DNA from 4 places in the Aeribacillus composti genome. Region 1 is predicted to be linked to each of the others. Evidence: riboswitches for the same ligand, from Rfam matches in the RefSeq annotation. Region 1 holds a riboswitch; each other region holds the start of a gene.

Region 1 (8,189 bases):
CTTTTAATTGTGCTTTAATAATACTGTTTGCCGTGCGCGGAAACACATAATCCGAGCCAATTAAAAAAAACTTCTTCCCTTTATTGTTTAACAGCCAGCTGACAGCAGGCACAATTTGTTGATTGGTGGTCGCCCCCGTATAAAAAATGTTCGGAGAAGATTCCATTCCTTCATATTGAACGGGGTACCAAAGCAAGCCTTTATTTTGTTCGACTACCGGCAGCATGGCCTTTCTGCTTGCGGAAGTCCAGCCGCCAAAAATCGTCGCTACCTTATCCTGTTGCAGTAATTTCTTTGCTTTCTCAGCAAAAGTCGGCCAGTCAGATGCGCCGTCTTCAATAACCGGTTCAATTTTCTTTCCTAAAAGCCCGCCTGAGTTGTTAATTTCTTCAATCGCCATTAATTCTGCGTCCTTTAAAGAAACTTCACTGATCGCCATCGTGCCGCTTAATGAATGGAGAATACCGACTTTCACAACATCCGTTTCATTTTGTTCGCTATTCTGTCCATCGCTTGATTCCTTTTCCTCTAAAGCAGAAGACATGGCACATCCACTTGCGAAAATTACAGAGAAAATCGTTAGAAATAAAAAAATTTTTTTCATTATTGTCCCCCTTTTTAACACTTTATGTAATTTTATATAACAAAAATACCGATTCCCTTTCCTTCATACAACAAATACGGAAAAAATGTTAACATGATTTTTCAAAAAAATACCTCTAGGTGTTTCCCCTAGAGGCTCTTTTTCATCAAACAAACTCATTCACTTTTTGCTTCAAAATGGTTTACTTCTTGTTCCTTTTCAGAAAAAATTGTTTGACACTGTCCATCGTTTCGTAAGTTGGGACAATCACTTTACTTGGATGCTTTCGGGACTATTCAATCATTTAAATCTACCATGCAGCGATTATGAAAAAGCATTTTGCAGCCGACTGCCATTTATTCAATATACCTTACATCTGTAACCGGGAAAAACGGAAGCATCTTAGCTGCATAGTAGCTTAACAAAATAGCGATTATAAAATAAAGGACAAAGCAAAGATCGTATTTGGAAAACCCGATTTCGTAGTAAAACGTTCTTTTTGTGTCATTCGAAAATCTTTTCGCCTCCATCGCTACAGCAATTCTGTGCGCTCTGCGAATGCTTTGCGATAGCAGCGGAATCGAGTATGCTTTCAATTTATGAAAAAAATTCGCTAAGCCTTTTCTTTGCTCGACACCTCTTACAATCATCGCTTGCCGTATTGTTTGAAACTCTTCGATCATAATAGGGATTAAACGAATGCCTGCCATAAAGCTGTAAGCATATTTAGGCTTCAACTTTAATTGCTGCATTAACGAATAAAATAAAAAAACCGGTCTTGTCGTTAACGAAAACATTAACCCAAGCAGAGCGAAGATAAGGGCACGAAATCCTAAATGAAGACCGCGATAAAAGCTTTCTTCTGTAATATGGATCAGCCCCCATTCCCACCATGTTGTCTCACCTTTTCCAAAAAAAATCATGGAGGTAGCAGTCGACACAAAAATAAGCACGAATGGAATCAGCAATAAAAGTATGCGCTTCATCGGATGACCGGTAAAAAAAGCAAATAAAAGAAAGGCGGAAACTGTGTAGTTGATTAAAAAATTAATGTTGTGAATAAACAGAACACTAATAAATAAAACGATCAGAAACAATAGCTTTAAGCTCGGGTTGATTTTATGCAGCCATGTTTCTTTTATGTCAAAATCCATTGTAGATCCCCCTATATCTGAACATACATCTGCTCATCCTCACAAGAATGAATTTCATCCTCTACGAGCTTCCCGCCTTCGATCCGCCAAACTCTTGTCGCCATATGCTTTGCTATTTGTTCATCATGTGTCACCATCAAAATGGTAGACCCTTGTTTGCGATAATGTTCTAAAAGCTCCAAGAGCTGAAATGTATTGGATGAGTCTTGCCCAAAAGTCGGTTCATCTAAAAGCATGATCGGCTGTTTTTTAATGATTGAAGCGGCAACACTCAATCTTCTTTTTTGTCCCATTGAAAGCTGATAAGGGTGTTGATGGCGGTGCTTCTGTAAATGAAATAATTCGAGCATTTCTTCTACTTTTGTTCGAATTTCTTCTTCTTTCATCCGTTCAATCCTCAACGAATAAGCAATTTCATCGTAAACTGAATTGGTGACAAATTGAAATTCCGGATTTTGAAAAACGAACGACAGCATGTTGGAAAGCTTTTTTATTTTCTTTGCTTCTTTTTCTAACAGCAAATAAGTGCCGGTCGTTTGTATAAACTGCATCAATGAATGTAACAAAGTGCTCTTTCCGGCGCCGTTTTTCCCCACTATCGCAATCCATTCACCTGCATGAACCTTTCCATATGGTACATCGATTTTGACTTCCTTCTTTCGATATCCTTTAAATTGCTCAAGCTCAATCACGACCTGTTCTTTTAAAGGGGTCTTTTTGTAATACCCCTGCTTATCACGAAGATAATCCTCCCATACACCGGGATACCAAATGCCGTCTTCGCGAATTTCTTTCCGATACCGAGAAAAAATTTGTTCTTTCGGACCGTCTGCGACGATTTGTCCTTTTTGATTAAATAAAAGTATGCGGTCGACAAAGTCAAGAACATGATCAATTTTATGTTCAACGATGATAACTGTTTTATCTTGAGCTGCTTGTTTCATCGTGTCCCATACCGCTTTTGTCCCTTCCGGATCCAGCATTGCAGTCGGCTCGTCCAAAAATAACACGTCTGGATGCAATGCTAAAACAGTGGCGATCGCCAGCCGTTGCTTCATGCCGCCTGATAATGATTGAATGCTGATATGAAGATCATCAAAATGAAGGCCGACCATTTCCAGGTAAACTCGCATTTTTTCATGCATTTGTTCTCTTTGCACTTGCAAATTTTCCAAAACAAAAGCCATTTCTTCATCTACATACGGCATGCAAAATTGCGTGTCAGGATCTTGAAACACATATCCCCAAGATGACGGAGTCAAGATTTTTTCTGCTTTCATCGGCACTTCAATAGATTTTGGAATTAAACCGCTTAGCACCTGCAAAAACGTCGATTTCCCACAGCCGGAAGGACCAAGAAGCAAGACTTTTTCTCCCTTATAGAAAGAAGAGGATACATCCTTAAAAAGCAAGGATTCCTCTCCAGGATATTTTAATCGTAAATTTTTCACTTCGCATACTAGATCCATGTTTGCCACCTCTAGTTCAGTGCGTCATAATCTTCATGCGACGCAGGTCTTACTAAATTAGTCACTCCTGTTGCTTCCAAAGATTTCACTAGATAATAGGCAAACGCGCCGGCAATAATGATTGAGCCAATCAATCGAGCTCCAATGAATAATAGCAAGTTCCAAAATACTAAGTCATCTATATAGCCTTTATAAAGATCCATAATTAGCGAACCAGCTGCTGAAGCGGCTGCAGCCAGCATGACAACACCGATATTAAACTTTTTATATCGAAAAATCGCAAAAATGATCTCTGCAAATAGTCCTTGGACGATTCCGTAAAGAAGAACCTCTATGCCGAATTCAGAGCCGGTTATAAATTCTGCAGATGCCGCTGCTGTTTCCGCTATCAGCGCTACTCCAGGCTTGCGAATAATAAGAAAGGCGACCGTCGCAGCAATAAACCACATACCGTATATGAGCTGGTCGACATGCAGCCCGATCGGCTTGACCGCATAGTAAAGCGGTCCCCATAGTTTATAAACAATTCCAAAAACGATCGAAATAACAATTGTTACTAGAATGTCTGTCAGTTTTAATCCTTTCATTATGATCAAACTCCTTTATTGACTGATTTTTGGTTCCACTTCCCATTTTTCTAAACGGTAAGCCATTTCCCAAAACGCTAATTCATATTGACTGCTGATGATAAAATGCTCTTCCATTCTTTTTAGATCGGCTTCTATCGTTTGTTGTGCGATTTCATCCAGCCTGTCAATTTGTTCTTCGACAAGCTGCTTAAACCAATCGCCCCCATAAGCCGCAATCCATTGTTGATAAATCGGTTCTTTTGGCTTCGCATCTTTTAATTTTTCGCCAATTTCGTAATATAGCCAATAGCACGGAAGTATTGCAGCAATAATATCGCCTAAGTGACCGTTGATCGCCGCTCGATATAAATGGGAAGTATAGGCGTACGCCGTTGGGGCCGGCTTAAAATTCGCCTTCTCCTCCTCTGTGATTCCCAGCTGTTTGGCAAATGTTTCATGAAGAGATAATTCCGCTTCAAATGTTCCTTGTGCATGCTGAGCCATTCGCGATGTCGTATATAAATCGTTTGCTTTTGCCGCTCCATACGATTGCACTTTTGCAAAATGGCTTAAATAATACGAATCTTGCAAAACGTAATAACGAAAACATTCAAGCGGCAAACTCCCATCGGCAATACCTTTTACAAATGGATGATCGAAGCTGGCCTGCCATATCGGATCTGCTTTTGTTCGAATTTTTTCAGAAAATTTCATGTTCATTCTCTCCTATATTAAGAATTGATTTCGATTGGCCACATTTCTTTTCGTTCAGACATTTCCCAAAACATATATTCGTATTTGCTCGTTGTGACAAAAATATCTTCCAGCCATTTCAATTCTTCTTCCCGTTTTCCTTCTGCAAGCTCATTCATTAAATCTTTCAGCCATTTTGCCAATTCACCGAATTCTGTTGATGCGTACATTTTTACCCACTCGCCGTAAAACTCATGTTCACTGGCACCAGGAATCTCATGTAAGCGTGTGCCGATTTCATAATAGCTCCATGTACATGGAAGGACTGCGGCAACCAGTTCTGCCAATGATCCTCGCTGCGACACATTTAACATATAGCTCGTATATGCAACGGTTGTAGCAGCAGGCTGAACTTGTTCTAATTTTTCCTTCTCTATTCCTATTCTTTCAGCGTATTGACGATGCAAATCCATTTCCACTTTTAACGTCGAATGTAGAAGATCAGCAAAAACTGTCATTGTTTGAAGATTGTGAGCCTTTAAGCTTCCAAGGGCAAACAGGCGGCAGTATTCGATTAAATAAAGATAATCCTGCTCCATAAAAAAGCGAAATTTGTCGATATCCAGCGTCCCATTGCCGATTCCTTGAACAAACGGATGATGGTAACTCGCTTCCCAAATCGGTTTTGCAGTTTTATACAATCGGTCTGTAAACATTTGAATTACCCCTTTCGCAGCTTTTGTAATTGTCATCGTTTTTTCTGATACCAATCAAATAAAAACGCGATCAGCGATTTTGTAAATGTTTTTAATTGGGGGATGGACAGCTTTTCATTCACCGAATGTGCATCTTCAAGCGTGCCCGGTCCATATAAAACGACGGGAATTCCCGCTTCACTCAGCCAGCCGCCGTCTGTCACAGTAGGGGACATCGTCAGCTTTGCTTCCTCATTAAATGCCAGTTTATGTGCTTTTTGTAATGTTTTCACTCCGAGTGAATGTTCGTCATATGAAAAAGCTGGGAAAATTTCTCCTCGATCTTCAATCATCGATGTGCCGCCCCATTTAAATTTCGGAGGATATTTCCGAAGCCATGGATCAGCCATTGCAACATGATGGATATGTTCTTCAATTTCCCGGATCACCTCTACATAATGCTCTTCCGGGTAATAGTGAACGGTAATCCAAAGGGAACATTTATCGGCCACAAAAGCGGCGTGCCTTCCACCTTCAATCACTGCTGGATTAATTGTGGCAGAACCAGGCGGAAAGCCTTTGCTCGTTTTCATCACTGCCCAATGCTGTTCAAGCTCTCGCAGTCCTTCAATAATTTTCATCATTTTTTCAATCGCGCTTGCCCCAAAAAGCTTCCCGCCGGCATGAATCATTTGTCTTCTCGTGCCATCGTGAAATGTCTCGGGGCTTTCAATCGTAATCCAGCCCGTGATCACCCCGCCCTGCCCTTGTATTTCACAGTTGCTTGAATCGACAACGATGGCAAAATCAGCTCGATATCCCCGGTCGCAGCACGATTTTGTTCCTGCTTCGCCTACTTCTTCACCGACGACGGACTGAAAAATGATATCCCCTCCCGGCTCAATGCCGTTTTCTTGCAGCAGCTTTAATGCAAACAGACTGGCAGCCATTCCCCCTTTCATATCCGCTACACCGCGTCCATATATGTAATCCCCTTTAACCGTTGCCTCAAAAGGAGGCGTTAGCCATTCTTCTCCCTCTTCGATTGAAGCGACATCAATATGCCCGTTAATAATTAAACTGTGGTAATTTTCTGGATCTTTTCCTTTTTTCGTTCCTACTACGACTGGATCTTGTTCATATAAATCCCATTGATCAATGGAAAAGCCGATGTCTTCCAAATATGAGGCGACATACTTTTGAGCCTCTTTTGCATTTCTTGCCGGAGGGCTCGGCGTTTCAAACGATACGAGTGTTTTTAGAAGATTCAGAAGTTCTTCTTCCCTTTCATCAATTTGCTGAAATAGCGTTTGTAACACGTTGTCTCCCCTTTCTTAACATTTTGTTTTGAAAAATGGTTTGCCAACCAGCCTTGTAATGCAAAAAGCCCGTTCCCAATATAAGGGAACGGGCAAGTATATACAAAACCTATAGACAGGTTTCGATATTACTGCACCACTTCCCTACGCTAGTATGATCTAGATCAGGTTCAAAGGGTCAAGGCACACGCCTTTCTCAGCCTTTCGGCTCCCCTAGTGGTATGTTAATATTATGAAATTTTCATTTAATTTCATTAAATCATAAAATATAGAAAAATACAAGCTAACGGTTAATTGATCCTTTTTGCCGTCTTTAATAATTCACGATAACCAATTCGAGTAAATTGCAAATGTTGATCAATATAATTAGCCTTTTTCAAATGCTCGATGGATTGTTCAGAAAAACTGCCGCTAATTTCCTGAAACCTTTGATTAATTTCCACTAACGAATGATTTAATATAAAATCCGCATCAAGCAGCAGGACAATCCGCTCGATCTCAGGATCTCTTTTTAAAATCAAGTTGGCAATCCGGCCTTTCATGAATGCCAGCTCTTGTTGAAGCTTTGAAGCTTCATCCTCTTTTTCTCTAATTTTGGCTCGGTACTTTTGTTTTTCTTCCTCTTCGATACCGGCTTTTGTTAATAGCTCCTCCAACAATTGCGTTTTATCAAGCTCCAGTTTATTTAATTGCTGTTCTTTTCGCGCCATTTCTGTTTCATCAGGCAGCTTTTCGGTTTGAATAGGCTCTTTTCGTTCTTCTTTCATCTTTATCATATAGTCTATTTTCCGATAGACAAGGAAGGCGAGAACAACTAAACATCCATTTAATAGCAGAGATATAAAACGCACGACGACGTCGTTAAACGCAAGCAAATAAAATAGGAAAAGGATAACGATGACAGCCAAAAGCACCTTTAATAGATTCATAATGGAAAAAGTTTGTGATTGTTTTGCCATCCACCTATGCTCCTTTTTGTTCAAACTAGCATCATTTATTATAGCATGTTGTGATTTGGAATGTGAATCATTTCTTTAGGATTGAAGAGCTGGAAAAAGGATGCCGGATGAATGGTAAATGGGAAATGCTTATCTTTTGAAAGCTTCGAAGCAATAAAAACAAGTCCTTTCAAAGGCGAAAAGCCGTTTCTAAATGAAAAACCACCTGCAATGTTTTGCAGATGGTTAAATCATTCAGCGTTTTCTGTTTCCGCTAACACACGATTAACACGTTTTTCCAGCATTTTCATTCCGCTTCCTCCTGCTTGGAAGTGGCGAAGAATGCCGTTTTTATCAAAAACATAATATGCAGGTACATATTGATTTTCAAAAGCATCGGTTAATTTATGTTCGTTGTCAACAAAGATCGGTTGCGTAATCCCGTGTTCTTCCGCTACTTTTTTAATATCATCAATATCTAAATCCTTTTCGGAGCGAGGCATATGAACAGCTACTACGTTCAGTTTATCTTTATATTGATCGCGGAACTCATTTACTTTCGGCATTGCTTCTTTACACAAATGGCAGCTGATTGACCAAAAATGGATTAATGTTGGTTTTTCACCGATTAATTGCTCTTTCGTTACTTCGCCATTCAGCCAAGTTGTTGCTCCGACTAATTCAGGCATTGGCTCACGTAATTTCATTTCCGTTTCCTCCTTGAAGAATGAATATCAAAAAAATAATCGTTTGAAAAAAGGCCTAACGT
Region 2 (8,189 bases), 1.2 Mb from region 1:
AAATACGGCGGCAATAAAGGAAAACGTATCGAAAAGAAAGCACACGTCTATCTGGCTGTGAGAACAGGGAAAAACGACAGCACTATTTGCTCTGAAAGGGAAAGGATTTATTTCGGAGTTAACCCAAATATTTTCATTGAAACCTCAACGGGATCAACATGACGGAGCGTATAAGCGGCGCCTGAGCTGTTCATACGCTCTTTTTTGATGAAGGGAAAACCGTTCTATCCATATAGTTTGAGCAGTTTTTCTTTTGACATCATTAAATATTTCGGCGGCCGCTTCAAGCTATCGAAACGATATTGAATGATTAAATACATAGGGGTAAATGTCAAAAGCTTATACCATTTATAAAATGGATTTTGAATGGAAAACGTTTCAAAGCCCAGCCGTTCAGAGCCTTTATTTAAAATAGTTATTCCAATAATCCCTTTCACATTATGAAATTGTGAATGATTCCGCAAGTATTGAACGATATTTGGCAGCCCTTTTTCTGTTTTAGAGTAAATGTATCTTCCTTTTTGAATTTCGCTCTTAAAACGATTCAGTTCCTTCATTAAATAGACGTTATGAAGATGTATTTTTAACAGAAGATCATTTTTTTTAATTTTTGTTCCGTCTGAAAGAATTATTTCCCTTCCTTTATATTTTGTCAATCGAACCCGGAAAATGTCACGATTATTCTCCTTGTCCCTCACATACTCAAGCCGCGAACAAAGGAAATAAATGGGATCCAATAGGCACCAAAACTTAAAAAAACAATATCTCAACCTTCCCATTTGCAACACCTTTCACTTTTTTTCTTACAGTTTATTTTTTAGCATACGAATTGTTTTTATTTATAAAAAATTTTTTTCGAATAGGCATGCGAAATTAAGAAAAAACTTTTAAAGAACTCCATCAATAACAATGGTGAGCGATATGAAAAAAATTTTATATCTTCCTTTTTTGACCATACCTTCAGGCCATCATCAAACAGCTGATGCCCTAATGGAAGGGTTGTTACGGCTTGATCCTGACATTCATTGCGAAAAAATGGACCTTTTGTCATCGAAATTTGGAAAAATAGAAAGGCTGATATCTTCCTTTTATTTGCAATGGATTGGCCGTTTTCCTAAATCATACAGCCATATGTACCACAGGTCAGTGCTTGCGGAACAAAAGAGCGGCAAAAGGTTTTTCCATTATGAGGCACTTTTTCTCCGCCATTTAAAAAAGATCATTGATGAATTGAATCCGAAAATGATTGTTTGTACCCATGCTCTTCCTTCCTACTTGCTTGCCAGGCTGAAAGCCTCTTCTCAAATCAACATCCCTGTTATCAATGTATACACAGATTTTTTTATTCATCACCTTTGGGGAAAAAGAGAAATTGACTATCATTTTGTCGGTCACTCATATATGAAAGATTATTTGCTCGAAAAAGGTATAAAAAAAGAACAGATTTTTGTTACAGGGATTCCTATTCACCCAAATTTTACAAAAAGGAAAGATGAACATGTACATAGCATGCGCTTTTATCGAGGATTAATTTCGGGAGGAAGTTCAGGCGTCGGTTCAATAGAGAAGATAACGGAAAAAATCAGCCGCGATGATGATATCCATTATATGGTGTTATGCGGAAAAAACAGAAAGCTTTATGATCGATTAATAAAACAAAATCATCCACGAATTACTCCTTTACCTTACATCTCTTCAAGAGAACAAATGAACGATCTGTACAATCGCGTCGATTTTATCATGACAAAGCCCGGGGGTGTGACAATCAGCGAATGTTTATACAAAAAAATTCCTATATTTGTATACCACACTCTTCCAGGACAGGAAGAAATAAATTTGGAGAAATTAACAAAATTCGGGATGGTGTTTGATTTTCGAAATTGGCAAGAGGAAACAAATATTTCGGCCTCCATTATTCGAGCGCTGCAATCTAAGCAGCTATCAAAATTTTTATCGAAAGTGGATGAATATCATAAAAGTTTAGCTCCGATTGAACCAGCGGGATTGATCAAACGTTTAATGAATGAATAGCTCCTGGAAGCCATTAAAGCTTCTAGGAGCATTAGTTTGAAAATTATTTATCGATAAAGGGATGACCCGCCCTCTATAAATTCTTTTGCTTTTTGCCTCAAACCTTCCTGAACGAAATCAGAATCACTTGAACCGGCCATTTTTCTTAAATTGTGGGAAATTTTCATCGAGCAAAATTTTGGACCGCACATAGAACAAAAATGGGCAATTTTCGCTCCTTCTGCCGGCAAAGTTTCGTCATGATATTCGCGTGCCCGTTCAGGATCGAGAGAAAGATTAAATTGGTCGTTCCAGCGAAATTCAAAACGGGCTTTTGATAAAGCATCATCCCTTATTTGGGCGCCTGGATGCCCTTTTGCCAAATCTGCGGCATGGGCTGCAATTTTATAAGCAACAACACCTTGGCGCACATCCTCTTTATTGGGAAGGCCTAAATGCTCTTTCGGAGTTACATAACATAGCATGGCCGTTCCGTACCAGCCGATCATGGCTGCTCCAATGGCTGACGTAATATGATCATAGCCGGGAGCAATATCGGTCGTTAATGGACCGAGGGTATAAAAAGGAGCCCCCTTGCAAATTTCATTTTCTAAATCAACATTTTCTTTAATTTTATGCATCGGAATGTGCCCAGGGCCTTCGATCATGACTTGGACATCATGTTTCCAGGCGATTTCCGTCAATTCACCGAGCGTTTTCAATTCGGCAAATTGCGCTTCATCATTGGCATCTCGAATAGATCCGGGACGCAAGCCGTCACCTAATGAAACGGCAATATCATATGTTTTTAAAATTTCGCAAATCTCTTCAAAATGAGTGTATAAAAAGTTTTCTTGATGATGCGCCATACACCACTGCGCCATGATCGAACCGCCGCGGGATACGATTCCGGTCGTCCGGTTGACGGTCAAAGGGATATAGCGAAGCAGCACGCCGGCATGTATAGTAAAATAATCGACCCCTTGTTCTGCTTGCTCAATTAATGTATCACGGTAAATTTCCCATGTTAACTCTTCAGCAACGCCATTTACTTTTTCGAGCGCTTGGTAAATCGGGACGGTTCCAACCGGCACGGGCGAGTTGCGGATGATAAATTCTCTTGTTGCATGAATTTTTTTTCCTGTTGACAGGTCCATAATTGTGTCAGCGCCCCAGCGGATGGCCCAAAGCATCTTCTCAACTTCTTCTTCGATTGACGATGTTACAGCTGAATTGCCAATGTTGGCATTAATTTTTACATGAAAGTTCCGGCCGATGATCATCGGTTCACTTTCCGGGTGATTAATGTTGGACGGAATAATGGCCCTGCCGGCAGCGACTTCTTGACGAACGAATTCAGGATCCATGTTTTCACGAATCGCCACAAACTCCATCTCTGGGGTGATGATCCCCTTTTTTGCATAGTGCATTTGTGTAACGACAGCACCTTTTTTTGCTTTGAAAGGCTTTCGATGAAAAGGTGTGGCAATATTGTGATCTTCCCAATTGCGAAATCCATTATCCTCAGGCTTTACCTGGCGCCCGTCATATTCTACAACATCATGACGGTCTAAAATCCACTGTTTGCGTACAGCCGGCAAACCTTTATGAATATCTGCCTGAAAATCAGGATCTGTATAGGGACCGCTCGTGTCATAAACCTTTACAGGTTCATTTTCAAACGTTCCCGCTTCCGTTTTCGTGGGAGTTAATTGAATTTCCCTCATCGGAACCCGAATATCGGGTCTTGACCCAGTCACATAAATTTTTTTGCTTGCTGGAAACTGCATGTTTTCGAAATAATGTTTCATTTTTCTCCTCCTCCATTTTTTTATCTGAAGATGTGCATAGAAAAATAGGAGGGGAGATGGGATGTGAAAAATAAAAACGGGTTCGCTTTAGCACGAACCCGATCAATTCAATATAGAAAAAGAAGGCAATACAAATACTCCCGCTACCTACTTCCCTACGCTGGCATCATCCAGATCAGGTTCAAAGGGTTGAAGAACTTCAGGCGCGTTCTTCTCTCAGTCCAGCTAATTGGACACCCCTAGTAGATGGTTATATATTTTTTTTAATAGTAACATAATATGAAAAATAATGAAAATATTTTTTCGTTTCATGTATGTTTGCAGAATTGTTGATTTTTGAAACTTTCTGCGCAATTGTCCGTAATAATATTAGGCAAAAAATAAGGGGGGAGAGGCCTGAAATCAAACAATAAGTTTTTCGCTATTTGCGCTCTGCTGCTCATCTTGTCGATTATTTGTGCGTCTTTTGATGCCAAATCAGCTGAAGGGAAAACCGTTTATTTTATTCCGATTGAAAATACAATTGAAAAAGGGTTGGTGCATTTTATTAAACGATCCATTCAGGAGGCGGAAAAAGAAAAAGCGGATGTCATTGTTTTTGAATTGAACACTCCTGGCGGTGCTTTAGAGGCAGCGATAGAAATAGGTAAAATGATTATGGATACAGATATCAAAACAATCGCTTATGTAAATAAACATGCGATTTCCGCAGGGGCTTATATAGCATTAAGGGCTGATCAAATATATTACCATCCTGGCGGTACCATTGGGTCAGCAGCTGTCATTGACTCCAATGGCAATGCTGCAGAAGTAAAAGTGCAATCGTTTTGGAAAGCAGAGATGAGAAATGCTGCTGAGGTTCATGGCAGAGACCCTATGTTCGCTGAGGCGATGGTAGACAGCAGCTTGGATATGCCCGAATATGGTGCAGAAAAAGTAGAATTACTAACATTAACAGCAAAACAAGCGATGGAAGTCGGGTATGGTGAAGGCATCGCCAAAAGCCGGGCAGAGCTTTTGAAATCGATCGGAATGGAAGGTGCAAAAGTCCAGGAGACTGAGGAGACGTTTGCTGAAAAAATAGCCCGTTTTGTAACAAACATGTATACCATTCCGATATTATTAACGATTAGCGGTTTAGGGTTTGTGTTAGAATTGTACACTCCTGGGTTTGGCATTCCTGGTTTTATTGGACTATTGGCGCTGTTTTTGTTTTTCTTCGGTCATTTTATTGCAGGGCTTGCGGGATTGGAAACGGTTGTTTTGTTCGTGCTTGGGGTTCTGCTTATAATTGCAGAATTGTTTGTTCCAGGAGGAATTATTGGAGCAATCGGTTTTCTTTCAGTCCTTTTAAGTTTATTTTTAGCAGCTGATCATATAGGACATATGGCGGTTTCTCTTTTTATTGCCGGTTCCATTTCGATATTCACAATATTCATTATGTCAAAGGTGATTGGTAAGCGTATGAAATGGTTTAAAAAAATTATTTTAAATGATTCAATCAGCACGGAGAAAGGTTATGTATCCAATCAAAATCGTACAGATTTAATTGGGAAAACGGGTGTAACTGTGACTGCTTTACGGCCGGCAGGAACAGTAATGACCGATGGAGAGGAAAGATTGGATGTTGTGACAGAAGGGACGTATATTGAGAAAGGAAAAAAAGTGAAAATTGTTAAAGTAGAAGGCTCACGAATTGTTGTGAGAGCTATTAATGAAAATGAATAGGAGGTAGGTATGTCACATGGATGTATCATTTTTTCTTTTACTAGGTCTTATCGTATTAGGTCTTATTTTGCTTGGCATTTTGTTCTCTTTTGTGCCGATTATGCTTTGGATTTCCGCTCTGGCAGCTGGCGTTCGCATCAGTATTTTGACTCTTATTGGAATGAGGCTGCGCAGAGTCATTCCAAGTCGAGTGATCAATCCGTTAATTAAAGCGCATAAAGCCGGCCTTGATGTCACAACAAATCAATTGGAAAGCCATTATTTAGCAGGAGGAAATGTCGATCGAGTTGTCAACGCATTAATTGCAGCTGAAAGAGCTAATATTGAATTGAGCTTTGAACGTTGTGCTGCGATTGATTTAGCGGGAAGAGACGTGCTTGAAGCCGTTCAAATGAGCGTAAATCCGAAAGTAATCGAAACCCCGTTTATTGCAGGGGTTGCCATGGACGGAATTGAAGTGAAAGCAAAAGCCCGCATCACGGTGCGAGCCAATATCGACCGGCTTGTTGGCGGTGCCGGGGAAGAAACGATTATCGCACGTGTAGGTGAAGGAATTGTCAGCACCATTGGTTCTTCTGATGATCATAAAAAAGTGCTGGAAAACCCTGATATGATTTCGCAAACAGTTTTAAACAAAGGACTCGATTCAGGAACAGCCTTTGAAATTTTATCCATCGACATCGCGGACGTTGACATCGGCAAAAACATCGGTGCGATCCTGCAGACAGATCAAGCGGAAGCAGACAAAAACATCGCGCAAGCTAAAGCGGAGGAACGCAGGGCGATGGCGGTGGCAAGAGAGCAGGAAATGCGCGCTAAAGTTGAAGAAATGCGGGCAAAAGTTGTTGAGGCGGAAGCGCAAGTTCCGCTGGCAATGGCGGAAGCTTTAAAATCAGGAAATATTGGAGTTATGGATTATATGAACATCAAAAACATTACTGCTGATACAAATATGCGTGATTCTATCGGAAAAATGACAAAAAACTCTGCTGGTGATGAAGAAGAATGATCTTTCTGTCCATCAAAGGAGGTGTCATATGGAAATATTTGAAAATCCGCTGTTCATTGTTATTTTAATCGGGATTATTTCTTCTTTGTTTGGCAGAAATAAAAAAGATCAAGAGCAGCAGAAAAAAAGGAAACAAGCAGCAAAACAAACAAAACAAAGGGTTAAAAATGTTTCGACAAGCCCTCCAAATGAATGGAATCAAATTCAAAATGTACACACAGGCCTATCCAGCCAAATAAAAAAAGCTGAAAAAGACAAATCGAATATGAAATCTTTTCATAATAAAAAACAGAAACCATCAGCTTTACACATGCATTCAGCTGCAAAAGGAGTCATTTGGAGCGTCATTTTAGATGAACCCCGATCCAAAAAGCCCCATCGGTCGAATTTCATAAAATAAATGAATTAATGGTGTTAATCCCCTTTTGTCTCTCATAAATATGAGGATGAAGGGGGTTCTTTTATGGGCAAAAAATGGCATCAGCGAATAAAAAGCATATTGACAGAAGGATTGCAAATACCAGCTGACGTCATGATGGATCTTCCCCGTGTTACGATGATCGGTACATTGCATATATATATAGAAAATCATAAAGGACTGCTTTCCTTTACAGATAAAGAGATTCGAGTATTGCTGCAGCAAGGCCAGATGCTCATTAAAGGAAGCGATTTTGTGATGAAAGCGATATTGCCAGAAGAGCTCCTTGTAGAAGGGAAAATTGAACAAGTATTATATATTGATCAGTAGGGGGATCGGGATGCGGAACAATTGGTTGTTATATTTTACAGGCTTCGTTCAGGTAATAGCGGAAGGAACCGGCTCAGAAAGAATGTTGAACGATTGCACGCGGCTTGGCATTGTCACAATAAATGTAAAGCGGCTGGAAAACGGTGCAATTTCTTTTTTTATACGCCTTAAAGATGTACAGGCTTTACGAAAAGTAGTTCGTAAACATGAATGTAAGTGCACCTTTCACCAAAGGATAGGATTTCCATTTTTATTAAAAAAATCATGGAGAAATTTTGGTTTTGTTATTGGAATTGTTCTGTTCATTGCCATTACATTTCTTTTATCCAACATGATTTGGCATATTGAAATAAAAGGGGCTAGTCCGAAAACAGAGCATTTAATACAAAAAGAATTGGACAAAATAGGAATTAAAAGAGGGACGTTTCAGTTTTTGACATCGAGCAATCAAACAGTTCAAAATCGTTTGATGAGCCAAATAGATGATATAACATGGATCGGTGTCAAATTAAAAGGAACGACATATTCTCTGGAAGTAGCCGAAAAGAAAAAAGAGCAAAAAAGCAAAGTGGAGGGGCCGAGGCATTTAGTGGCCGCGAAGGAAGCTGTTATAGCAAAAATGTATGTTGAAAAAGGACAACCTTTAGTAGACGTTCATGATTTTGTTAGAAAAGGACAAATATTAGTTTCCGGTGTAGTTGGAGAAGGTGATAAAATACGAAAAGTGGCAGCAGACGGAGAAGTATTAGGCGAAACTTGGTATATTTCAACAGTGGAGGTGCCGCTTCAAACAACTTTCCAGTTATTTTCAGGAAAGTCAGTCACGAAGCATTTTCTCTCCTTTCGTTCTTTTTCCCTTCCTATTTGGGGGATGTTTCGCAAT
Region 3 (8,189 bases), 1.8 Mb from region 1:
AATAATGCCCATCCAATTCAGTAACATTTTACCCATCCACTTTTATTTTAACTTGGAGTTTTTAGCACATGATTTGAACGCTGCTGAAAAATCATTATCTTTTGTAACATGGACGCAATGCTTAAAGCTGTCCTGCCCGATTTTTTCTTTACTTGAAGTTGAAAACCCTTAAAATAGATGTGCGATTTTCGGCAAATTTATTTCACTTTATGGTTCGTCTTGGATAAATGGCTGTTGCAGTATTGAAATTGGATGATTGACAAAATCTTTGATTGGATGGTCCAAAAATTTTTGAACATTTTTATTATGAATAATATACTCCAATTCAAACCGTTTCTCATATTTTACGCTTAATGCTTCTATAGAATTAAGTGTTGATAGTTAGTTCGACACTCAGCCACAGCTGTATTGTACAAAGGAGCATGCTAAGAAATTACCATTAAATTACTTCAGATGAGATATCACATGAAAAGCTCTCATGGAAAAACATAATCCAATTATTTTGAACTCTAATACATGGGCCGGCCCTTCTATGCTAAAAAAGAGGATTATTCAAAGTGTTTTCCTTCCTGTGCAGATTTTTTTATGGAAGATGAATAGGGGGGCAACTTCCGAAGGTTATTGACTTTGAAGGTTCATGAGCTTCGGCATTTAAGATGGCTTTAGATTTTTCAATTTGGTGGAGGGGAAGAATATGTCGAACAGAGCACAAAAGGTTAAAGTTGCTGTTATACAAGCCTCATCTGTTATTATGGACCGAGACGCCACGACAAAAAAGGCGGTTAGCCTCATACATCAAGCTGCTGAAAAAGGAGCAAAGATTGTTGTATTTCCTGAAGCTTTTATTCCCGCTTATCCTAGAGGCTTATCTTTCGGTACAACGATTGGGAGCCGTTCGGCTGAAGGGAGGAAGGATTGGTATAGATACTGGAGCAATTCTGTAGCTGTTCCGGACGAAACGACGGAACAACTGGGCGAAGCGGCTCGAAAAGCAGGTGTCTACCTTGTGATAGGCGTTACAGAAAGGGATAATGAATTTAGCGGCGGGACACTTTACTGTTCTGTTTTATTTTTCGATTCTGACGGACAGTTGTTAGGAAAACACCGCAAATTAAAACCGACTGCAGCAGAACGGATTGTTTGGGGGGAAGGGGATGGAAGCACATTACCAGTGTTTGACACCCCTTATGGAAGAATAGGGGCGCTAATCTGCTGGGAAAATTATATGCCGTTAGCAAGGGCTGCGATGTATGCACAAGGAATTCAAATTTATATTGCCCCAACGGCTGATGCAAGGGAAACTTGGCAGTCAACAATCCGCCACATTGCTTTGGAGGGGAGATGCTTTGTTTTGTCTGCCAATCAATATGTGACAAAAGATATGTATCCGAAAGATTTGGCTTGTTATGATGAACTTGCTTCTTCACCTGAAATAATGAGCAGAGGTGGTAGCGCGATTGTTGGACCGTTGGGCGAATATGTGGCAGAGCCCGTATTTGGCAAGGAAGACATCATCATTGCAGAACTGGATATGAAACAAATCGCCTATAGCCAGTTTGATTTTGATCCTGTTGGGCATTATGCAAGACCTGATGTTTTTAAATTGCTAGTCAACAAAGAGAAGAAGGCAACTATTGAGTGGAAAAATTAATCTCATGATGAGACTCGTTTCTACGATTATCTCATTATTTATTTGAGATTTTACAGTTCAATAAACAATAAGGGAAATAAAGAAATCCCTTGCTCCTTTACATTAAGAAAGCGTTTATTTTATAATTAGTGTAAAACAAACGTTCGAGTGGATTCGCTATTTTAAGAAATATTTTCCGGGAAATATCGAGCCCTCTGGCGAATGGGAATGATTTTGTCGAACTTAGCTGAGAGCTTGTTTAAAAAAGGAGATGCTCTTAATTGATAAAAATTAAGAAAATTGTTTTGCATATATTACAGATGCGTTTGAAAGCCCCATTTTCTACTAGCTATGGAGACATTCACGATCGCGAATTGTTGATCGTAGAAGTAAAGGATGATGATGGTGCAGCCGGTTTTGGAGAAGGGGTTGCTTTTTCCACTCCATGGTATACAGAAGAAACCGTGAAAACAACTGTGCACATGATCGAAGATTTCCTCATTCCGATTTTATCAAAGACGTCGTTTCATCATCCTCGTGAGTTGGCTGAATCGTTTCGTTTTATTCGCAGAAATTATATGGCAAAAGCGGCTTTGGAAGGTGCCGTGTGGGATCTATATGCAAAACAGCAAAATATACCTCTTTCACAAGCTCTCGGGGGAATGAAAAAAGAAGTTGAAGCTGGGGTGAGCATCGGTATTCAGCCGACAATAAAAGATTTAATCAGTCTTATTGAACAATATCAGGAGGAAGGATACAAGAGAGTAAAAATAAAGATTAAACCCGGTTGGGATATTGAAGTAGTTAAGGAAATACGGAAGCATTTTCCGAACTTGGATTTAATGGCTGATGCGAACAGTGCCTATACATTAAAAGATATAAATCATCTAAAACAATTGGATGAGTTTCAATTAATGATGATTGAGCAGCCTCTTGCGCACGATGATATTGTGGATCATAGCAAACTTCAAAAAGAATTGGACACACCGATCTGTTTAGATGAAAGTATTTGTTCCTTCGAAGATGCTCGAAAGGCTGTTGAACTTCGAAGCTGCAAAATTATGAATATAAAAATCGGCCGTGTTGGCGGTTTGACAGAAGCAAAAAAAATCCATGATTTTTGCAAAGAGCAAAATGTTCCAGTTTGGTGCGGAGGGATGCTTGAATCAGGGATTGGACGGGCCCATAATATAGCCTTAGCGACACTTGAACAATTCACACTGCCAGGAGATATATCCAGTTCATCTAAGTATTGGGAAGAAGATATTATTGAACCGGAAATATCGGTTTATAATGGAAAAATTGCCTTGCCTGATAACCCGGGGATCGGTTTTCATGTAAGCCGTGAAAAATTAAAAAAATACACTGTTGAAACGAAAGTATTTACCCTATAAACAAAATCATCCTCTGCATGTTTTGCAGAGGACTATTTTATTTATTTTACAACCAATCTTGGCGCCGCCATAATGAGAATAACAGTAACGACAGCGCATAATACAAAGGCTCCTATCATCGTAATGCCGTTTACGATCAAAGAATAAACGACCGCTGACATTCCTTCTGGTGCATATTCTCCGAAGAAAAAGACACCGCTGATAAAATGCCAAAAATAACGTGCAAAAGCTCCGATGAAGACGCCAAAGATGATGAAAACAAGAGCAGAGCTTTTCTTTCCATCTTTCAGCTTATTTTGGATAGTTTTGCTGAAAAGACCGGCTAAACCGATAAAGGAAAAAGCTAGAAAATAGTCGATGAAGCCTTGAACAGGCGTCAGGATGTATGCATCACCTAATACAATTTGCAATAATCCCCATAAAAAGCCGGAAATGAAGCCAATCTTTGCACCGGATCGAAACGATAATATGAGTACAGGCACCATGGCAATGGATATAGAAATGGCTGATGATAATTGAATGGAAGGGAGAAGATCAAGTATAACTGCCAATGCTGCAAAGATTGCTGCTTCTATTAATAGTAATAAGCGATTTTTTTCCAAAAATAAAACCCCCTGTATATTATTTGCTATCAACAAATATCCATAAGGGGGAAAAAGGCTGTATCATGGATCAGTATACTTCCACATCCCTACGCTAGCATTAACTAACAGGTTCAAAGGGTCTGGACGAAATATCCGTCCACTCTCAGCATATAGCTCCCCTTGTGGATCTGTTGATATTCGAATCTTATGTCTATCATAATAGACTATAAGAAAATTGTCATTCTTTTTTCGCTATATTCAAATAAATTTAAACACGATAAAGCTGAAATGCAGCCTTTGGACAAAAAGTAATGAAAAAAGGGCGTTAACAATAAGAACTTTTTTCAGAATGGGGGTTTTGGTTTGAATCTTAATCGTGAGCGTTATGAAGTAGTGGATGTGGTGCGGGGGGCTGCGATATTTGGCATTTTACTTGTGAATATGGCGCATTTCAGCTATCCAGATGTATATTTATACCAAATAGGCAGCGAAAATTTTTTTACTGAAACATGGAGAACATGGGATTTTCTAACGAAAAATATTTTGGAAATATTTGTACAAATGAAGTTTATTACAATGTTCTCATTATTGTTCGGATTTGGAATCATCATCATGGAGGAACGGGCTTTAGGAAACGGCAGGAACTTTGTTTCTATATATATACGCAGACTGGTGGTGCTTTTTGTATTTGGACTAATTCATTCATTTTTCATCTGGGATGGAGACATTTTAATGGATTATGCTGTGCTGGGGTTTCTTCTCCTTTTTTTCCGGAAGTGTTCCTGGAAAACCCTTTTGGTATGGACTGTATGTTTATTTAGTTTATATTTGCTCCTTATTGGTTTGATGACGGCTGTATCCAATGGTGAGGATGCTTTTGTCCAAAAAAGAGAGCAGGCTGCCTTACTGGAAGAGGAGGCAAGAAACGCAATCCATTCATATCAAAACGGAAGTTTTACTGATATTTTCCATCAGCGTATTCATGATCGGCTTTTTTACATGTCTATGTCTGGCATGTGGCCTTTTCAACCGCTTGTCTATATAATAAACATGCTCCCATATATCAGCATGTTTTTAGTTGGCATGATATTTGCGAAACAAAAGCTTTTTCAAGAACCGGAGAAGCATCGAAGGTTATTAACAGCCATCTGGTTTTTCGGGCTTATCATTGGGCTTCCGTTAAATATTTTTGCGGTCACCGCTAAAAATAGTTTTTACATGGTGTTCGGTGCACCATTTCTCATGTTGTTTTATGTGATCTCTCTCATATTTTTATATTTTCACCCAATCTGCCGGCAAATTGTTAAGAAGATTGCGCCTGTTGGACGCATGTCATTGACAAATTACATCATGCAATCTGTTATTTGTACATATATTTTTTATCATTACGGATTGGGATTGTACGGTAAAGTATACCCCTTCGCCGGTTTTTGGCTTGCACTCGCAATTTTTGCCGTGCAGCTTATCATCAGCCATATTTGGTTTAAATATTTTCAATTAGGGCCGTTGGAGTGGGTATGGAGAACAGCGATGTATTTCAAGCGCCAGCCTATTCGCATGAAAAAGGAAGTTTCGAAGCATAATAACAGATCAAGATGAATTGTAAAAATGTAGTTTCAAATCTCAGATTTTGAGTTTATGATAGCTCTTTCTTTTTGAAAATAATTTATAGAATGATGGAACAAAGGAGTGTCTAGGCAACATGTTTCTACAAGCAATTTTTATTTTTTTGCTGCAATTATTGTATGTACCAGTATTGACGATCCGAACTATTTTGTTAGTGAAAAATCAAACAAAGGCTGCTGCTGGTATAGGTTTGCTAGAAGCAGCGATTTATATTGTCGCTTTAGGAATAGTTTTTCAAGATTTATCTAATATTTACAATATTAGTGCATATATTGTCGGTTTTGGTGCAGGGCTGTTGTTGGGCGGTGAACTGGAGAAAAAGCTGGCTTTTGGATATGTAACATACAATGTGAATTTAATGGATAAAAATTCCGAATTAGTAAAAAAATTGAGGGAGGCTGGTTTTGGGGTTACGGTCTTTCAAGGAGAAGGAATGAATTCGATCAGGTATCGTTTGGAAGTTGTTGCTCAACGCTCTCGGGAGGAAGAATTTTTAAACCTTGTCAATGAAATAGAACCAAAAGCGTTTTTAAGCTCGTATGAAATTCGTTCTTTTAAAGGCGGATATTTAACAAAAGCGATGAAAAAGCGGGTAAAGCGTTTAGAAAAAGGACGAACATAACGGTCGAAGGGAGGGTGAAGCGTGGATATATTTGCAAAAATTGCTGAGGATCGGATCAAAAAGGCATATGAAGAGGGAGAGTTTAAAGAACTTCCCGGGATGGGGAAGCCTCTCCCGCATGACGATTTGTCTGATATTCCGGAAGAACTCCGAATGGCTTATCGTCTTTTGAGAAACGCCGGAATGGTCGATCAAGAAAATGACTTGAAAAAGGAACTATTAACTATTCAAGATTTACTAAAATGCTGTGAAGATGAAGCAGAAAGGAAAAAATTACAACAAAAGCTGTCGGAAAAACAATTAGCATTGGAACGAATCGTGAAGAAAAGGAATATATTCAACACATCTGCATCTCAATTTTATAAAGATAAAGTTTATAAAAAGCTTATTTGACGTTTTCGAAAAAGAATGGTGCCTTTATTTTCGCCATTCTTTTAAATTTGCTGTTTTTTCAAGGCTTCTCTATGGAAGACATAATATAAAGCAAGATTGAAAAAGCCTAAGAAAATGACTATCACCGAAAGCGGAAGCTCCTTTGCAAAACCGACCAAAATTCCAGACAATAAACAGAAGAGAGCAACGAATAAATAAAAATATTTCATAAGTGTCACGACCATTTTTTTGACCCCCAAACAAAGAAAACGTTTTCTTTTATTATAAATCATTTGTCACAAAAACGAAACAAAAAATTCACATTTTGTTCAAAAAATAGACACCGTTTTGACAAAAAGTTATTATACAAAAAGCAGCTTATACTGAATTTATAAAGCTGCTTTAAAGTAAAAACGATTTCTTCTGAAATCTGGCATCTAAACAACAAGGAGGTCTATCTTTATTTTTCTCCTGCAAAAGAAAAAAGAGAATGATGAAAATGGAGCGCGTACACGATTCGCCTGCTTTAGAATCCAAGCTAAACCTCTGATGGATGGCAGATTGGGCGGTTCCTAATGTGACTCGAACATCGTTTTGAGAAGCGTATAGAACCACATATAACAAATCAACTGAAGCAAGCTGATGAGGACAGCAGCTGCGAGTTTTCACAACACTTCAACATCGCTAAGTTAAACACTAATTGCCGTCATTTGCACAAGCCCATTCGCAACGAGCAGCAGAAAGCTCAATTCACTTAAAGAGTGCTCTTTCGTAGGTTCCCCAATTCCTCTGCAATTGCTTGCATTTCGCTGGGGCTGAAAGTATTTTTTTTCATTACATGGTCATAAATTTCTTTTAGGTCTTCATACATATTTACATTAAAATGTGTTGGTTGAACTGCACTGATGTTGATCATATTCAATTTTTCTGTAATTTTTTTAATCATGTATTCCATATTTTCTGCTGATTTTTCACATAAATTCAATTGATTTCATCCTCTCGTTTTTTTATTTGTTTCATTGTATCATGTATTATGAAAGATTGAATATTATGATCAAAAAAATTGATCTTTCCAAACTATTCTTTGCAGCTTATGAAAAAACGATTGAAGCAATGGTTTCAGGAGGTTTCAGCAATGATAAAAGTACTTTTTGTTTGTTTAGGAAATATATGCCGTTCGCCAATGGCTGAGGCGGTTTTTCGTGATTTAGTTAAACGGGAAGGTCTGGAAGATAAAATTTTTGTCGATTCAGCGGGAACGGGAGGCTGGCATGTAGGAAGCCCGCCGCATAGAGGGACTCGAGAAATATTAGACCGTTACCAAATTTCTTATGAAGGTTTAAAAGCACGTCAAATTCATAAGAATGATTTATCAGATTTTGATTATATTATTGCCATGGATGGAGAAAACTTAGGAAATTTGCGCCGGATGGCAGGATATAACAATACGGGTGAAATCAGTCGTTTAATGGATTTCGTACCAGATGCTGATATTTTGGACGTCCCTGATCCGTATTATACTGGGAACTTTGAAGAGGTTTATGACATGGTTGTCAAAGGCTGCAAAGGGCTGCTCCAGAAGATCAAAGAAGAACACCATCTTTCGTAGAAGAGGTGAAAGTCAAATGAAATCGCAAAATAAATTGTTAAAAGGGCTGTTCATCGGAGCGATCGCAGGCGCAGCGCTTTCTTTATTGGATAAAAAAACAAGGGACAATGTAATCAGCAAAAGCAGATCAGCTTTTAGCAAAATCAAGCAGTGCGCAGAAAATCCGATGGAGATTGCTGATAAAACAAAGGAAAAAATGAACTCTGTCAAAAGAACAATCGAGCAAACAATCGAAGATATTGAATTTGTTTCTGAAAAAGTGAAAGAATTAAAAGAAACGACACCGAAAGTAATGGAAATAATGAAAGAAGCAAAAGAGAAATGGAAGGAGCGCCTTTGACAGAAACTAGTT
Region 4 (8,189 bases), 380 kb from region 1:
AATTCTCGTTAATCGAAAAGTTGCCAATGCAATGAGAGCAAATGAAAACCAATGCCATTCCATCGGAATCAATACTCCTTTCGTTCCCCAACATAGTGAGAAGACTTGTATCGTTCAAATAAAAAACCCGGCATAACCGAGTTCTCCATTTTAATTCCCTAACACTTTTATGTCTAAAATACTTTTCGATTTTATTTTCAAAGGTTCATTTTGATCAAATGTACGGATTTGAACGACATCGTTTTCCTTTGACAAAATAATTCCTTTGTATGTTTTCTCTACTGTTTTAATTTCACATACGTTTTTATACACATGCTCCGGAAGACTTGAAAAGAAATCGATCTTTTCATGAACCGTCATATTTGCCAATTCTCTTCTTCTTTTATAAATCTCTTCTTTCGTCCATGTACTCTTTACCGCTTGCTTAGAATTATTTGCAATTTTTTTTAATAACGTCGACTGCATGGTCACTTCAGGTTTTTTTATATTCGGCTGGACAATATACATCAAAGGTTCTAATTTTTCTTTTTTAATCAAGTTTGATCGCCACCCTCAAATATGATTTCTCTCATTATTTTATGACACGATAGAATGAAATCATGACGGAAATCTAACTTTTTCTTATGACAAAAGAGCATTTGAAAATCGCTGCACATTGACACAAAAAGTCGTAACAGAACATCAACAATAAATCCAAGCTTCACGGCTTGAAATAGTGGCACCTTGAAGCTGACAGCAAAATTTCATTTTATCCTACCATAAAAAAAGATTAATCTTGTGCGAGTAACGCACACAGATTAATCTTTTTCAGCTAGCTTAATAACCTAAAATATGAAAACCTGAATCAACATGAATCGTTTCCCCTGTAATACCGCGGGAAAGATCGCTGAACAGGAACAACGCCGTGTCTCCAACTTCTTCTTGTGTTGTGGTTCGGCGCAGCGGAGCACGTTCTTCTATTTCCTTCAGAATTGAATTAAAATCACTGATACCTTTTGCCGAAAGCGTACGAATCGGACCAGCGGAAATGGCATTGACGCGAATATTTTCTTTACCTAGATCGTTCGCCAAATATTTCACGCTAGCATCCAATGACGCTTTCGCAACTCCCATTACGTTGTAGTTTTGAACGACTCGCTCACCGCCCAAGTAAGTTAATGTAACAATGCTTCCACCTTCTGTCATCAAAGGACGGGCTGTTTTCGCAACCGCCGTTAAAGAATAAGAACTGATGTTGTGGGCCAACAGGAAGCCGTCTCTTGTTGTGTTCAAATATTCACCGCTCAGCTCTTCCTTATTCGCAAAGGCGATACAATGAGCGATACCGTGAATCACACCAACCTCGCTTTTAATTTTTTCAAAACACTGCTCGATTTCTTCATCCTTTGTTACATCACAAGGAAGCACGAGATAATCTTCCCGTCCTAACGAATCTACAAGCTCTCGAACCGATTTCTCCATTCTTTCGCCCACATATGTAAAGATCAATCTTGCTCCTGCTTCATGCAAAGAGCGGGCAATTCCCCAAGCAATGCTTCGCTTGTTTGCAACACCCATGACCACAATGTTTCGGCCTTCCAAATTCAATTTCATGGAAAATCCTCCTAAACATTATTACAAGTTATTAATACCTGATCATAATTATAAAGGACAAAAGAGAAAAAAGCCAGAACATATATGTCCGGCTTATGTTATTTCGAAGCAGCTAAATTTCTTTTATATGCCCAATGATTGGTAGGACCGTGGCCGCCTCCAATGCCTAGTGCATTTTCTACAGCAAGATGGATGAACTCTTTTGCGGTTTTTACGGCTTCGATAACGTCTTTACCTTTGGCGAGCTCAGCTGTCAGCGCAGCAGAAAAAGTGCAGCCTGTTCCGTGCGTATGCTTTGTGTTTACATAGTTGCCTTTAAATTCATAAAAATCATGCCCGTCAAACAACAAATCAATGATTTCGCTGCCCGACGGCTGATGTCCTCCCTTTATGATCACATGCTTTGCTCCCATTTGGCAAATTTTTTTCGCAGCTTCTTTCCGATCATCAAACGATTTTATCTCGATGCCCGTGATCGCTTCCGCTTCCGGGATGTTCGGCGTCACAATAAACGAAAGCGGAATTAAGTCGTTAATGAGCGCGTTGATGGCAGACTCTTCAAGTAATGGATGTCCGCCTTTTGCAATCATTACTGGATCAACGACAATTTTTTCCCATCCATGCTTTTGAACTTTATTTGAGACGATTTGGATGATTTCTTGATTAAAAAGCATTCCTGTTTTGACCGCATCTGGCGATAAATCTTCAGCAATTGCATCAAGCTGACTGATCACCCCTTCAATCGGAACAGGGTAGACGCCATGAACACCTAATGTGTTTTGAGACGTAACGGCCGTGATCACGCTCATTCCGTATACATCCAACTCCTGAAAAGTTTTCAAATCTGCCTGAATTCCCGCGCCTCCTCCTGAATCGGACCCGGCAATCGTCAACGCTTTTCCAATGGTCATAAACACACCTCCATTTAAGCTCCGAAGTAACGTTGATAAATAGCTTTTGCTTTCTCTTCTTCCTTAGTACCGTGAATTAATGCTCTTCCGTCTTGAAAAAGCACAACGCGGAAATCATCCGCCTGAAAGGAAATTAAATAAGCATTTCCTTTTAAGTCTTTCACGATCGGGCGCAAACGATTGGTAATTTCTGATAGCGAAATCTTCTGTTTTTGCTGCGGACGTATTTGTACGGTATTCCTTCCGCACAAAACCGCTGTTTTTAATCCATTTTCAACCGACAAATATGGATATGTCGGGTGATGTCCGCACGATGGGCAGTCGGCCTTTTTTAATTTTGTCATGTCCACTGCAGAATGCTCCCTTGTCCAAACATCAAATGAAACTAACTGCTTGGACACCTCTCCGCTGACTAAATATTTCAGTGCCTCTGCTGTTTGATAAGAGGCGACGATTTGCACCGCCGGGCTGATCACGCCAACTGTATCGCACGTCATTCCGTCAGACGGAATCGCTTGGAGCATACAATGGAGGCATGGTGTTTGTTTCGGAACGATGGAAACGGTCATTCCATAACTTCTCACTACTGCCCCATAGATCCAAGGTATTTCGTGCTTCATCGCTAAATCATTGATGAAAAATCTCGTTTCAAAATTGTCAGTCCCATCGATGATAAGGTCGACATCCTTTACATGTTCAATAAAATCAATTGAGAAATCGCCCACAATCGCTTCAATCGAAATGTTCGAATTGATTTCCTGCAAATGTTTTTTGGCAGCAACCGCTTTTGGCAGCTTTTGTTTCGCATCCTCTTCCGTATACAGCTGTTGACGCCCGAGATTGCTCCAATCGACATAATCACGGTCAATGATGGTTATTTTACCGATTCCAGCACGGGCTAACATTTCAGCGCTTGCACAGCCGAGTGCTCCAGCTCCAACAATGAGCACATGGCTTTTCAGCAATTTTTTTTGTCCCTCTTCTCCAATAGGAGAAAACAAGATTTGGCGAGAATATCGTTCCATTATGTCGTTAACATTCCTTCCGTTGGACTGCTTGCTTGTGCATACCGTTTTTTCGGAATGCGTCCTGCTTCATATCCAAGTCTGCCTGCTTCAATCGCCAGCTTCATTGCCTTCGCCATTTTCACAGGATCTTTTGCACCGGAAACAGCTGTATTTAATAAGATACCATCTGCTCCCATCTCCATGGCGAGTGCGCAATCTGCCGGCGAACCGATTCCGGCATCAACAATGACTGGAATATTTGCTTGCTCAATAATAAATGATAAATTGAGAGGATTGACAATTCCTTGGCCTGATCCGATCGGAGATGCTCCCGGCATGATGGCATGAACCCCTAATTCTTCAAGCTTCTTCGCCAGAACAACATCGTCTGAAGTGTATGGAAGAACAATAAACCCTTCTTCCAATAACATCTCTGATGCCTTCAATGTTTCAATCGGATCAGGGAGAAGCGTTTTATCATCTCCAATTACTTCCACCTTAATCATATCACATAATCCTGATGCCTTCGCAAGCTTGGCGATTCTGACTGCTTCCTCCGCAGTTTTTGCCCCAGCCGTGTTCGGCAGAAGCGTATATTTTGATAAATCCAACATCTCCAAAAAATTTGGCTGTGAAGGCTCGTAAATATTCATTCTTCTGACGGCAAATGTCAAAATTTCAGCACCTGAGGCTTCCACCGCTTCTTTTTGTATCTCAAAAGACGGATATTTTCCAGTTCCTAACATTAATCTCGACTGAAATGTTTTATCACCTATTTTTAACATGAATCATCATCCCCCTCCAACAAAATGGACAATTTCAATTTGATCACCATCATTTAATGTCTGGATACTGTATTGTTCTTTTGAAACAATTTCACCATTTCGTTCAACGACAACAATTCTTTCCTGTAATTGAAAAAAGTTCAGCAAATCTTCAATGCTTCGAACACTATTCTCCACTTCCATCTGCTGGCCGTTGATGCGAAGTTTCACCGTTTCATCACCTCCCTTTCGCATCAGAAAGCAATCTGTTTAAAGAAAAGGTATGAATATAACGCTCATATTGATTCGTTTTCAAAATCATGTCTTTTACGATCAAGCTTGTAATCGGCGCTAGAAGAATGCCGTTTCGATAATGGCCGGTCGCAAAAAAGATCCCCTCATGCTCCGGGTGCTCGGCAAAATACGGCCAGCCGTCAGCTGTTTGCGGCCTGAGCGACGACCAAGCACTAACGACCGGTTCAGACCCGATTTCTGGCATAATTTTCTGAACCTTTATCATTAATTCGGATACTCCTTTGACTGTCGGATGCGTATCCCAGTCGTTTTCATAAGAAGTTGCTCCAATAATAACGGTGCCGTCTTTTTTCGGTACGATATAACAGTGCTCGTAAAACACTGTTTTGTTGATCACCAGTTTTTTCGGTTTTATGGCTAAGCATTCTCCTTTAACGGGCTTCATTGGATTTCTCAGCCCCAGCTTTTCAAAGAAAAAGCCACTCCAAACTCCGCTTGAAACGACGACTTTTCCACATATAAAAACTCCTTGGGAAGTGACAAGCTTGTATGCTTTTCCCTCTTTAATCACGTCGAAAACAGGACATTGTTCAAAAATAGATGCACCATATTTTCTAGCGCCTTTCGCATATGCGTGGCAAACAGATGAACCTTTCACTTGGCCGTCATGCTTAAGCCAAAGAGCTCCCGCAATGTCTTCAGAAACATGTGGCTCATTTGCCAGTACGTTTTCCCTTGAATGCCATTCTAGTTCATTCTCATCTGCGAGCGATTGCAGAAAGCGGCCTTCTTCCTCAGTAAATGCAAGCCGATACATGCCTTCCTGCACAAGCTCAATATCCACACCAGATTGCTCCAATAATTCTTTTGCAAGGCTCGGATATAAATTTCGGCTCTCTAAGCATAGCTCAAAAAATATGTCTCTTTTTTCATTTTCAGAATGGGCACCCAGCATTCCTGCTGCAGCGGATGTCGCTTTACCTCCGATTTCGCCGCTTTCAAACACGGCGGTCTTCAGCCCTGCTTTTGATAGCTCATAGGCGATCCCTTGGCCGATGACCCCTCCCCCGATGATTCCAACATCAAAAACGTTCATTTTAAAAAGCTTCCCCTTTCCTGAAAAGTTTGGCAGCGCTCTCTGGATCTTTCGAAGAAAAGATATAGGACATAACGGCAATACCGCTTGCTTTTTTTTCTAAAACCTTTTGCATATTATCAGGCGTGATCCCACCGATGGCGATAATAGGAATATTGACGTGTCCAACGATTTTCCTAAGCAAATCTGTTCCCTTTGCCGGAAGTCCTTTTTTACTGTTCGTTTCAAAAACGTTTCCGAAAAAACAATAGTCTGCTCCGTCTTTTTCTGCTTTTACCGCTTCATCTAATGAATGGACGCTGACACCGGCTTTTATTTGCGGAAAAGCGCTTTTCACTTTTTTTACCGGCAGGCCGGTTCCCGGAAGATGAACATTTTGAACGCCTGTTAGGAGCGCAACATCGAGCCGATCGTTGATAACAAGCTGTTCTCTCCTTATCCCGTTTGCCAAAAGCTGTTCTACAAGATGAATGATCTCACATGGTCTTTTATTTTTTTCTCGTATATGAACGTAATCAACATGATCTGATATGGACAAAATTATGCGTATTAGCTCGTTGACCGGTTTTGTTCCGTCTGTTACGGCATGAAGTTCCAACATTGTACATTCCTTTCATGAGAAAGACGCTCACACTCGTCTTTCAAGGTTCAAAACTGGAAAGCAGCTGTCCAAGGGTGAGACTGGAAACAATAAAAAACCACCTTCCTTGCTGGAAAGTGGTAATGGAATATCAGACATATGTTTCAAATTCCCACTTCCCTACGCTGGCATCATCCAGATCAGGTTCAAAGGGTCTTAAAGTCAACACTTTAATCTCAGCCTTTCCAAAGGCTCCCCTAGTGGATGCTTATTAAATTTTCATACTAATTTCATGCTATCACAATTTGTTTTGTTTGCAAATATTATTTGCTAAATTCCAGCTCATCTTTTAACTCATTTACATATTTGCGGGAACCCGTTACAATCAAGCGGTCCCCTTTTTTCAATTCGGTATCGCCGTGAGGCACAATGGAATCTTCACCTCGAAAAATCCGGACAAAGATACAATCTCCTGTAAACGGAAAGTATCGAAGCTTCATTCCATCATATTTTCGGTTATTCATATTAATTTGATAAAGAGAGTTGTCTTGGTTTGTTAAGATCCGCATAACGCCAGGCGATTCGATCAAAGCCCTGAGCAGCGTTTTTGTTGACAGCATGACGGAAAATACGCTGATCCCCTTTTCTTTTAATGCTTGATCCAACTCCGGGGAAGAAATTGAGGCGATGACCTGTTCTACGCCGCATTCTTTTGCATATGTCGCAATTTCCGCATTTCTTTCTTCATCCCCAGTAGCCACTATTACTATATCAGCTTCCATTATGTGGTGTTCATTCAATGATTCTATCGAATAGTCTTTCAATTCTTCAATTTTAAACACCGATTGAGCAGTCCCGTTTTCAATTTTGTCTTGCTGTGTATGATATACGGTTGCTTCATACAAATTTTTGTCCAATTCTCTTGTGACTGGAAGGGTCATTTGATTTGCACCAATAAAAGCAATTTTCTTTTTAGGCTGCACCGCCATTTTTTTAGGGAATAATTTTTTAAATCCTATCGGCGTGATAATGCTTGTTAACACGGCAACTACTATTAGTGCGTCAGCCATTTGCTTATCAATCAGTTCGATTCGCTGTCCAATTTCAGCTGCCGCAATAACTAATGATAAAGTAGCAGTCAACAAGAACGCCGCCGCAATCGTTGTATTCGTATCATACCATTTTCTCAGCACAAAAACGGGAATAAACTTTGAGATCAAGAGGGCGAGAAATAACAAAGGAATTAACAAAAGAAGGTTCGGATCTTTGATCAATTCCCATAAATCCAATTCCACCCCTATCATGACAAAAAAGATCGGGATTAAAAAACCGTAGCCAAACGAATCTAGCTTTTGCACCAAGTCTGAATTAGGCGATAAAAGCGAGACTAAAACTCCCGCAAGGAAGGCGCCTAAAATATTTTCTGCCCCAAGCGTTTCCGATAAACCTACAAGTGCGAGAATTAACGTAAAAACCGCCCTTGTTCCAATTTGAACCGTTCCTTTTGACATCGATTTAATAAAGGATCGACTTTTAAACCTTTTGCCAATGAAGTAAAGCAGTACGCCTGCTGCAAACAAAAGAAGCAGAAGCCACGTATTGCTTTCTCCTTCGCTGTTTAAGGAGACAAAAACCGCCAGCAAAATCATGGTGACAAGGTCGGCTATGACAGCCACCAGCAAAATAATTTGGCCGATGGTTGTTTTCATAATTTGCTCGTCTTTCAGCGTCGGCACTACTACTCCTAAAGAAATCGTTGAAATCACTAACGTCATGAAAAAGGCATTGCGGATAAATCCCATCCACATTAACAAATACGATAAAAGTAATGAAACAACGAAAATGCCAAGAAAAACAATTGACGCAACCAAAAAAGTATGAGGAGCTTTTTTTCCGTTGGACAGCTTTTCTTCTTTTTTCTTCTCTTTGGAGAAAATGGTGAAATCAATCTCAAGCCCGCTTAAAAACATGAGAAATATAAAT

The links. A riboswitch is a leader RNA that binds a small molecule or an ion and turns the genes downstream of it on or off. The one in region 1 is predicted to bind thiamine pyrophosphate.
Region 2: another riboswitch for thiamine pyrophosphate. It lies ahead of thiC (phosphomethylpyrimidine synthase ThiC); the one in region 1 lies ahead of RI196_RS07275 (acetylornithine deacetylase).
Region 3: another riboswitch for thiamine pyrophosphate. It lies ahead of thiT (energy-coupled thiamine transporter ThiT); the one in region 1 lies ahead of RI196_RS07275 (acetylornithine deacetylase).
Region 4: another riboswitch for thiamine pyrophosphate. It lies ahead of tenI (thiazole tautomerase TenI); the one in region 1 lies ahead of RI196_RS07275 (acetylornithine deacetylase).

The regions. Positions count from the first base shown of each region.
Region 1 is NZ_CP134501.1:1,477,854-1,486,042, reverse strand. Features, by position in the region: gene urtA (urea ABC transporter substrate-binding protein) at 1-604, opposite strand, end outside; gene RI196_RS07300 (energy-coupling factor transporter transmembrane component T family protein) at 940-1,737, opposite strand; gene RI196_RS07295 (ABC transporter ATP-binding protein) at 1,749-3,206, opposite strand; gene RI196_RS07290 (ECF transporter S component) at 3,218-3,793, opposite strand; gene tenA (thiaminase II) at 3,809-4,489, opposite strand; gene tenA (thiaminase II) at 4,507-5,184, opposite strand; gene RI196_RS07275 (acetylornithine deacetylase) at 5,217-6,482, opposite strand; TPP riboswitch at 6,607-6,707, opposite strand; gene RI196_RS07270 (hypothetical protein) at 6,773-7,441, opposite strand; gene RI196_RS07265 (TlpA family protein disulfide reductase) at 7,672-8,127, opposite strand.
Region 2 is NZ_CP134501.1:2,644,373-2,652,561, reverse strand. Features, by position in the region: gene RI196_RS12920 (YkoP family protein) at 225-779, opposite strand; gene RI196_RS12915 (MGDG synthase family glycosyltransferase) at 922-2,031, shown strand; gene thiC (phosphomethylpyrimidine synthase ThiC) at 2,079-3,821, opposite strand; TPP riboswitch at 3,957-4,072, opposite strand; gene RI196_RS12905 (NfeD family protein) at 4,266-5,549, shown strand; gene floA (flotillin-like protein FloA) at 5,566-6,558, shown strand; gene RI196_RS12895 (YqfB family membrane protein) at 6,587-6,958, shown strand; gene yqfC (sporulation protein YqfC) at 7,022-7,306, shown strand; gene yqfD (sporulation protein YqfD) at 7,317-8,189, shown strand, end outside.
Region 3 is NZ_CP134501.1:3,272,772-3,280,960, reverse strand. Features, by position in the region: gene RI196_RS16015 (carbon-nitrogen hydrolase family protein) at 695-1,651, shown strand; gene menC (o-succinylbenzoate synthase) at 1,915-3,024, shown strand; gene thiT (energy-coupled thiamine transporter ThiT) at 3,066-3,626, opposite strand; TPP riboswitch at 3,696-3,799, opposite strand; gene RI196_RS16000 (DUF418 domain-containing protein) at 3,972-5,207, shown strand; gene RI196_RS15995 (DUF2179 domain-containing protein) at 5,311-5,856, shown strand; gene RI196_RS15990 (DnaJ family domain-containing protein) at 5,878-6,249, shown strand; gene RI196_RS15985 (hypothetical protein) at 6,291-6,473, opposite strand; gene RI196_RS15980 (DUF1128 domain-containing protein) at 6,983-7,213, opposite strand; gene RI196_RS15975 (low molecular weight protein-tyrosine-phosphatase) at 7,364-7,837, shown strand; gene RI196_RS15970 (YtxH domain-containing protein) at 7,854-8,177, shown strand.
Region 4 is NZ_CP134501.1:1,099,587-1,107,775, reverse strand. Features, by position in the region: gene RI196_RS05580 (DUF1360 domain-containing protein) at 1-63, opposite strand, end outside; gene RI196_RS05575 (CotO family spore coat protein) at 151-537, opposite strand; gene fabI (enoyl-ACP reductase FabI) at 817-1,593, opposite strand; gene thiD (bifunctional hydroxymethylpyrimidine kinase/phosphomethylpyrimidine kinase) at 1,692-2,504, opposite strand; gene RI196_RS05560 (ThiF family adenylyltransferase) at 2,519-3,532, opposite strand; gene RI196_RS05555 (thiazole synthase) at 3,529-4,296, opposite strand; gene thiS (sulfur carrier protein ThiS) at 4,303-4,506, opposite strand; gene thiO (glycine oxidase ThiO) at 4,514-5,626, opposite strand; gene tenI (thiazole tautomerase TenI) at 5,628-6,227, opposite strand; TPP riboswitch at 6,367-6,475, opposite strand; gene RI196_RS05535 (monovalent cation:proton antiporter family protein) at 6,530-8,189, opposite strand, start outside.